DNA from 2 places in the Streptomyces sp. SID8374 genome. Region 1 is predicted to be linked to the other one. Evidence: riboswitches for the same ligand, from Rfam matches in the RefSeq annotation. Region 1 holds a riboswitch; the other holds the start of a gene.

What was found. A riboswitch is a leader RNA that binds a small molecule or an ion and turns the genes downstream of it on or off. The one in region 1 is predicted to bind cyclic di-AMP.
Region 2: linked by a shared signal. The riboswitch ahead of GTY67_RS33050 (transglycosylase SLT domain-containing protein) and the one ahead of GTY67_RS31225 (LysM peptidoglycan-binding domain-containing M23 family metallopeptidase) in region 1 are both predicted to bind cyclic di-AMP.

What each region holds. Positions count from the first base shown of each region.
Region 1 covers NZ_WWGH01000002.1:1,779,357-1,783,539, forward strand. Annotated here, with positions in the region: gene GTY67_RS31215 (XRE family transcriptional regulator) at 1-3, shown strand, start outside; gene GTY67_RS34715 (DUF6126 family protein) at 47-223, shown strand; gene GTY67_RS31220 (tyrosine-protein phosphatase) at 228-1,040, opposite strand; cyclic di-AMP (ydaO/yuaA leader) riboswitch at 1,452-1,612, shown strand; gene GTY67_RS31225 (LysM peptidoglycan-binding domain-containing M23 family metallopeptidase) at 1,616-2,593, shown strand; gene GTY67_RS31230 (SGNH/GDSL hydrolase family protein) at 2,756-3,586, shown strand; gene GTY67_RS31235 (STM4011 family radical SAM protein) at 3,590-4,183, opposite strand, start outside.
Region 2 covers NZ_WWGH01000002.1:2,205,899-2,210,081, forward strand. Annotated here, with positions in the region: gene GTY67_RS33040 (SpoIIE family protein phosphatase) at 1-524, shown strand, start outside; gene GTY67_RS33045 (FAD-dependent oxidoreductase) at 541-1,902, opposite strand; cyclic di-AMP (ydaO/yuaA leader) riboswitch at 2,351-2,541, shown strand; gene GTY67_RS33050 (transglycosylase SLT domain-containing protein) at 2,545-3,366, shown strand; gene GTY67_RS33055 (GMC oxidoreductase) at 3,516-4,183, shown strand, end outside.

The DNA.
Region 1 (4,183 bases):
TGACCCCTTCGTCCCACCGGCCGCGAGGCCGGCAGAGAGGACCGTCATGTCCGATTCCGAGCACTACGACCCGCTGAGCCCGAGGCACCCGAAGTCCACCAAGGACTCGCAGGAGCGCCGGATGCCGCGCGGTCTGGTCATCCGGCTCTTCGCCTACCTGGTGGTCGGCCACGTGATCGCGGCCTTCCTCTACCTGCTCTTCATGGTGGCGGGTGCCGAGTAGGCCGTCAGCCCTGGTCGAGGAGCCGCTCGCGCAGCCGCTCCCGGGTCTCGGGGGAGACGTTCAGCCCTTCGGACAGATAGCGGTCCGTCGTGCCCCAGGTCTCGTCGATGGCCGCGAACGCCGCCTCCAGGTAGGAGGACTGCGCCCCGAAGAGCGGGTTGAGGAGCTCCATCACCTCGGCGGACATCCCGACCTCGGACATGTCCGTGCGCTTCACCTTGTACCGGCGGTGGGGGTCGTTGGACTTGAGGTAGTCCGCCTCGATCGCCTCGCGCTCCACACCGACCGCGAGCAGCGAGACCGCGATCGACAGCCCTGCCCGGTCCTTGCCCGCCGCGCAGTGCATCAGCGCGGGCACACTGTCCTCCGCCAGCGCGTGCAGCACCCGGCTGTGCTCGGCGGTGCGGTCCACGATGGTCGACCGGTACATGGTGATCATGCGCTCGGTGCCCTTGCCGTTGGCGAGGATGGAGCGCAGCTGCTGGATGTTCCCGTCGCGCACCAGCCGCCAGAACTCGGCTCCGTCGGCCGGGTCGGAGAGCGGAATGCTGACATTGCGGACACCGGCCAGCTCGATGTCGTACCCGTCGAGTTTGTGGTCGGCGGAGTTGCGGAAGTCGAAGACGGTGTGCAGCCCGAGCCCGCCGAGGAAGAGCGCGTCCTCGGCGGTGGCGTGCGCCAGGTGGCCGCTGCGGTAGAGCCTGCCGAAGGCGGTGCGCCGCCCGTCCGTGGTGGGGAGCCCGCCCACGTCGCGGAAGTTGCGGACTCCGGTCAGTGCGGTCTCGGTCGGCGGGACCTGCGGCACCTGCTGCGTCACGGTGGCTCCTGGAATCTCTGGCGTCGGCGCGGCTCTCCGGCGAGGGCGCTCCTGCGACGATACGACATCGGTGCACGGGGAAATCAATGGTCTGCTGACGGCGCGTCAGGGATGGCGTCCACGCCATGTCCGTATTGGTGTATTTCGCAGAACATGCCCCGCTAATGGGGGAGATGGGATTCCGCAGGTGAGCGGGATCATATCCGTGACGGACCGTGGCGGTGGCGCCCGGCCGTTTTCCCGGGATCCGTACGGAAAGCCAAGATCCGTAATCCACGGAGTGTGACGGGAAATCCGAACCGGAATTGAATCGATGTTTCCGGCGTGCAACCGACGGCTTGTTCCTGTCGTCCTGACTCGTTTACGGTCACCGTCAATCCGGACGGACCGCCTAATCCTGCCGCCGCCCGGAATTCGCACCCACCCACTCACGTGTGGCAGGAGCGGGGGAACCAGGTAAGCCGCCGGCCCGGAGCGATCCGGACCGGCTCGGGGTGAAGTCGCCATCCGGCGGCCGGGCATCTCCAGCCCGAACCCGACAGCTCACCTCGCAGGCGCCGGAGAGGAACTTCCCCATGCCCGCAAAGGGTAAGCACCGCCGTCCCAAGTCCGGCCCGATCCACCGCGGCGTCCTCGCCGCGGGCACCGGCGGCGCCGTACTCGCCCTCCCGCTGATGGGTGCCACCGGCGCCCACGCCGCGGAGAAGGCGGCCCCCGCCGTCAAGCCCGCCGCCGCGCAGAGCGCGCAGCAGCAGGCCGCACCGCAGACCGCGCCCGCCACGGCGAAGAAGGCCGCCCCGAAGACGTACTCCGTCGTCTCCGGCGACTACCTCGCCAAGATCGCGGCCGAGCACCAGGTCAAGGGCGGCTGGCAGAAGCTGTACCAGGACAACCGCTCCACCGTCGGCGGGAACCCCAGCCTGATCTTCCCGGGCATGAAGCTGACCCTCGGCGCCAAGGCGTCCGGCTCCGCCGCGCCTTCCGAGGCCAAGAAGTCCGCCCCGGCGCCCAAGGCGGCCGCCCCGAAGGCCGCGCCGAAGAAGGCCGAGCCGGCCCCGAAGGGCGACACCCTCTCGGCCGACGAGTCCGACGCCGCCGCGCAGACCGGCACCTCCGCGCAGACCGGCTCTTCGCAGTCCACCGGCTCCGGCTGGACCGCCCCGCTGGACAACCCCAACGTCACCACCCAGTACCGCGCTTCCGGCTCCAGCTGGTCCAGCGGCTACCACACCGGCTCCGACTTCCAGGCCGCCTCCGGCACCCCCGTCAAGGCCATCGGCCCGGGCACCGTGGTCTCGGCCGGCTGGAGCGGTTCGTACGGCAACGAGGTCGTCATCAAGCACGAGGACGGCATGTACTCCCAGTACGCCCACCAGTCCTCACTGAGCGTCTCCGCCGGCCAGACCGTCACCGCCGGCCAGCAGATCGGCCTCTCCGGCTCCACCGGCAACTCCACCGGCCCGCACCTCCACTTCGAGGTCCGCACCGGCCCGAGCTACGGCTCGGACGTCGACCCGGTCGCCTACCTGCGGCAGCACGGCGTCTCCCTCTGACCCGAGGGCAACACGAAGTGATCGAGGGGCGGTGCGCGGCGGCGCACCGCCCCTCCGCTTATTCCGGGTTTACCAAAACCTGACCGGGTGGTCTATCTCACCACCCGTCAACCCCATATTACGGTCGCGTAGGTCACATTGAACGGTGCAGGATAAGTGCTTGTGGCAGACGATTCGAGAACCCAGCAGCAGAACATCATCGGGTCGTACGCGGCGATCGGGGACAGTTTCACCGAGGGCGTCGGCGATCCCGGTCCCGACGGCACCTTCGTCGGCTGGGCGGACCGGTTCGCGGTTCTGCTCGCCGACCGGCTCCCGGCCCCCGACGACGCGGCGACGAACCCGGACGAGACCCGGCACGGCAATTTCCGTTACGCCAATCTCGCCGTACGCGGACGCCTCCTCGACCAGATCGTCGAGGAGCAGCTCCCCCGCGCCAAGGAGCTGGCTCCCGACCTGGTCAGCTTCTGCGCGGGCGGCAACGACATCATCCGGCCCGGCACCGACCCCGACGATCTGGCCGAGCGCTTCGAGCGGGCCGTCGCGGACCTGACCAACGCCGTCGGCACCGTCATGGTCACCACCGGGTTCGACACCCGGGGCGTCCCGGTGCTGCGCCATATGCGCGGCAAGATCGCCACGTACAACGTCCACCTGCGGGCCATCGCCGACCGCTACCAGTGCCCCGTACTCGACCTGTGGTCGCTGCGCTCGGTCCAGGACCGGCGCGCCTGGGACGCCGACCGGCTCCACCTCTCGCCCGAGGGCCACACCCGTGTCGCCCTGCGCGCCGCCCAGGTCCTCGGCCACGACGTGCCCGCCGACCCGGACCAGCCCTGGCCGCCGCAGGCCCAGCGCCGCCCCTTCGACGAGCGGCGCGACAACATCCAGTGGGCCAGGGAGTACCTGGTGCCGTGGATCGGGCGGCGGCTGCGCGGCGAGTCGTCCGGCGACCACGTCGAGGCGAAGCGGCCGGACCTGCTGCCGCTGTAGCGGTCAGGGCTCCAGCAGCGGAAGCGCACGCCGGGACGGGCCCCTGGGGATGGGCCCGGTCGGCGGCGTGCCCGCGCCGAACCCGGCGGGTATCCGCTCCAGGACACCGCCCGCGAACACGTCGTACAGCGGCAGCGTCTCCAGGTGCACATAGCCGATGTGGCAGTCGCACACGGCGAGCGGGCAAGCCCGGGGGCCGAGCGCCGCGCGGTAGCTGCCGTCGTAGAGGTTGCCCAGCTCCGCCTTGACGAAGTGGCAGCGGCGCACCGTGCCGTCACCGTCCACCGAGATCACCGACTCACCCGTCCGGCAGGGCAGCCCCGCCGAGGTGTGCGGATGTCTGCTGTAGGGGAAGAGCGGGTCCAGCTCCGTCCACCGCTCGGCCTCCTCGTCGGTGTACGTATGGCCCTCGGCGGCGTTCACCCAGAGGTAGACCTCGGAGGGCAGCGCGGCGCGCAGCCGCCGCGCCTCGTCGAGGTGCTCGTCGAACCCCACCACGCCCACGCTGTAGCGGATGCCCCGGGCGGACAGCTCCTGGCACTTCCCGAGGAACCGCTCGTACGGTGTCTGCCCCGGGTGGTACGTGCACCAGAGCGC
Region 2 (4,183 bases), 430 kb from region 1:
ATCTAGACCCGGGACAGTTCGCCAGCTGCTGCTACATCGTGCTGGACCCGCTCACAGGGCGGGCCCGTGCCGTACGGGCGGGCCATCCGCAGCCGGTACTGCGCCACCCCGACGGCCGGACCGAGGTGCTGGACCTGCCCGGCGGCATCGTGCTCGGCATCGACGGGCAGGCGGCCTACCCCGTCACGGAGCTGCGACTCGACCCGGGCGATGTGCTGGCCCTGTTCACCGACGGGCTCATCGAACGCCCCGGGACCGACATCGACGAGGGCATCGAACGGCTGCGCGCCACCATCGCCGGGGTCGGCTCCGTGCCGCTGGCCCAGCTGGCGAACCGGGTGATCGGGGAGGCCAGACAGGCCACGGACCGCCCCGACGACATCGCGATCCTGCTGGCCGCCCGCTGGACGCACGTCCCGGAGAAAGCGCCGCCGCCCGCCCGGGAGGCCGCCCCGCCGGACCTGTGGCGGACGTTCCGCGGGCCGGGCCCGCAAGGCGCGGAGAGTGCCACGGACCCGGCCTGAGGAGTGACGGGACTGATCAGGCGCCGGAGGCGTCCAGCATGCCCTCGCGCTCCACGACCTTGATGCGCTCACGGCCCTGGGCCGCGCCGAGCGCCTGCTCGTGGGCGTCCAGCTTGTGCCAGCCCTCCCACGTCGTGTAGCGGACGTTCCGGCTCTCCAGGAAGGCTTCGACGGCCTCAGGAGCGGGCGTAGCCGGTTCGGGCAGACGGCCGGCGGCGCGGTCCTCCAGCAGGCAGGCGACCGTCTCGTTGGCGTCGCCCTTGGTGTGGCCGATCAGACCGATCGGGCCGCGCTTGATCCAGCCCGTGACGTAGACCGAGGCCATGTGCTCGTCACCGGCGATGACGCGTCCCGCCTCGTGCGGGACGGTGCCGGAGGCCACGTCGAAGGGGAGCTTGGGCAGCTCCTCCGAGTAGTAGCCGACGGCGCGGTAGACGCTCTGCATGTCCCAGTCGGTGAACTTCCCGGTGCCCCGGACGTTGCCGGTGCCGTCCAGCTCGGTGCGCTCGGTGCGCAGCGCGGTGACCTTGCCGTCCTCGCCCAGGATCTCGACCGGGGACTCGAAGAAGTGCAGGAAGAGCTTGTGCGGGCGGTCGCCGACATCGCGGATCGCCCAGTTCTCCAGGGTCTGCGCGACCATGTTGGCCTGCTTGTTCTCCCGCCGGGTGGCGATGGAGCCCTCGTCGTACTCGATGTCCTCGGGGTTGACGATGACCTCGATGTTGGGCGAGTGGTCCAGCTCCCGCAGCTCCATCGGGCTGAACTTGGCCTGCGCCGGGCCACGCCGCCCGAACACATGCACCTCCAGCGCCTTGTTCGCCTTGAGGCCCTGGTACACGTTGTCCGGGATCTCGGTGGGCAGCAGCTCGTCCGCCGTCTTGGCCAGCACCCGGGCCACGTCCAGCGCCACGTTGCCGACGCCGAGGACGGCGACCTTTTCCGCCGTCAGCGGCCAGGTGCGCGGGACCTCGGGGTGGCCGTCGTACCAGGAGACGAAGTCGGCCGCGCCGTAGGAGCCGTCCAGCTCGATGCCCGGGATGTCGAGGGCGCGGTCGGCCTCGGCGCCGGTGGAGAAGATCACCGCGTCGTAGAAGGACCGCAGGTCGTCCAGGCCGATGTCGTTCGGGTAGCTGACGTTGCCGAAGAGGCGGATCTGCGGCTTGTCCAGCACCTGGTGCAGGGCCTTGACGATGCCCTTGATCCGGGGGTGGTCGGGGGCCACGCCGTAACGGATCAGGCCGAAGGGGGCGGGCATGCGCTCGAACAGGTCGATCGAGACGCCCGGGTCCTGGCAGACCTCGGATTTGAGCAGCGCGTCCGCAGCGTAGATACCGGCAGGGCCGGCTCCGACAATGGCGACGCGGACGGGGCGTGTCATGGCGTGGTGATCCTTAAGGCGGGCGAACGCGGGCAGGTACAGCGTACGTCGGAGGTAAGGGTTGGCTTACTAGTCTCCACCCCACACCGTAAGCCCTCGGCCGGCGAGACCCTCGAACCGGCCTACGGAACCGCCCGATAAGTCCGTTTCTGCGGGGCGGTATGGGTGATTTGAGTCTTTTGGACTTCTCTTCCATAAAGGGGCTATTGGGGCCGTTGAGCTATTTTGGCCGCGCCTGTTTCGGCCACCTCCGCGCGAAGTGGTGAGCGTCACGTCCGAGGGTGCGGACGCAGAAGTGGAGGGTTCGGTTCCCTTCTGTGCGAAGAAAGTTGACGACGCGGCGGAACGGGTGGATCCGGGAATTCCTGAATTCGATCTTGCGGAGAAAGGTCATCCGGAATTCGGGGCTTGTTCTGTCCGGCGCTTTTCGCCTACGGTCACGCTCAATCCGGATGGAACGCCGAATCCTGCCGCCGTCCGGGAAACCGAAACCCACTCACGTACGGCAGGAGCGGGGGACCCAGGTAAGCCGCCGATCCGGTATCCGGAACGGCTAGGGGTGAAGTCGCATGTCCATGCGGCCAGACATCTCCCGTCTGAACCCGACAGCTCACCTCGTAGGCGCCGGAGAGGAAATTCCCCATGCCCGCACAGGGTAAGCACCGCCGTCCCAAGTCCGTCTCGCTGAGCCGCGGCATCGCCGCCGTGACCACGGGTGGAGCCGTTCTGGCCCTCCCGGTGCTCGGCGCCACCACCGCATCCGCCGCCCCCGCGCACTCCGTCGCCGCGGAAAAGGCGGTGGCTCCCGTCTCCGTGACCGCCCAGGCGAATTCCGTGACGAAGGCCGCGCCCGTCAAGCATTCCGTGGTGTCCGGCGAAACGCTTTCCAAGATCGCCCGCGAGCATTCCGTCAGCGGCGGCTGGAAGAAGCTGTACGAAGGCAACCGCAAGGTCGTCGGCGAGAACCCGAACCTTATTCACCCCGGTATCACGCTGACCATCGGCGCCAAGGCTGCCGCCCCGTCAGACGCCAAGGCCGGCAAGGCTGCCGCCCGCACCGCCACGACGGAGCGCGCCGACCGCTCGGAGCGCACGACGGCCGCTCCCGCCGCCGCCCCGGCCGCCGCCGCTCCCGCCACGTACACCAACGATCTCGATGGCTGGATCAAGGAGTCGCTGGCGGTCATGGCCCAGCACGGCATCCCCGGCAGCTACGAGGGTATCCACCGCAACATCATCCGCGAGTCCTCGGGCAACCCGAACGCCATCAACAACTGGGACTCCAACGCGGTGAAGGGCACCCCCTCCAAGGGCCTGCTCCAGGTGATCGACCCGACGTTCCAGGCGTACCACGTGCCCGGCACCTCGACCGACAGCTACGACCCGGTCGCCAACATCACCGCCGCGTGCAACTACGCCGCGGACCGGTACGGCTCGATCGACAACGTCTTCGGCGCCTACTGATCCCCGTACGCGCGCACGCCCGAGGGGCCCCGGACCACACCGGTCCGGGGCCCCTCGGCGTACCGGGAAGTTACCCCCAAGTTTCTAGTGACTTACCACGCGATCGACAGTAGAACCTGTTGCACTCTGTCGAGAGTGAGGGATGTCACATGAACGACACCACCCCGCACGGCAACGCCCCCAAGGGTGTATCGCGTCGAAGATTCATCACTGGAACAGGTTCTCTTCTCGGGGTCGCGGCGCTCGCCGGATCCACCACACCGGTCTGGGCCACGGCCCGCGCGGCGGCGGCCCCGATCGGTTCCGGCGCCCATGTGCCGGTGCTGATCGTCGGCACCGGATACGGCGGCTCGGTCGCCGCCCTCCGGCTCGCCCAGGCCGGCACGGACGTCCACATGGTCGAGATGGGCATGGCCTGGGACACCCCCGGCGCGGACGGCAAGATCTTCGCCAACACCACCAGGCCGGACGACCGCTCCTTCTGGCTGCGCACCCGGACCAAGCAGCCGCTGAGCAACTTCCTCGGCTTCCCGATCGACAGATCCGTCAACCGCTACACCGGGATCCTGGACGCCGAGGAGTTCGCCGGCATCACCGTCTACCAGGGGCGCGGTGTTGGAGGCGGGTCGCTGGTCAACGGAGGCATGGCCGTCACGCCCAAGCGGGAGAACTTCGCCGCGATCCTGCCGTCGGTCGACGCCGCGGAGATGTACAGCACCTACTACCCGCGCGCCAACGCGGACCTCGGCGTCACCACCATCGACCCCGCCTGGTTCGACAGCGTCGACTGCTACCAGTACGCCCGGGTCGGCCGGAA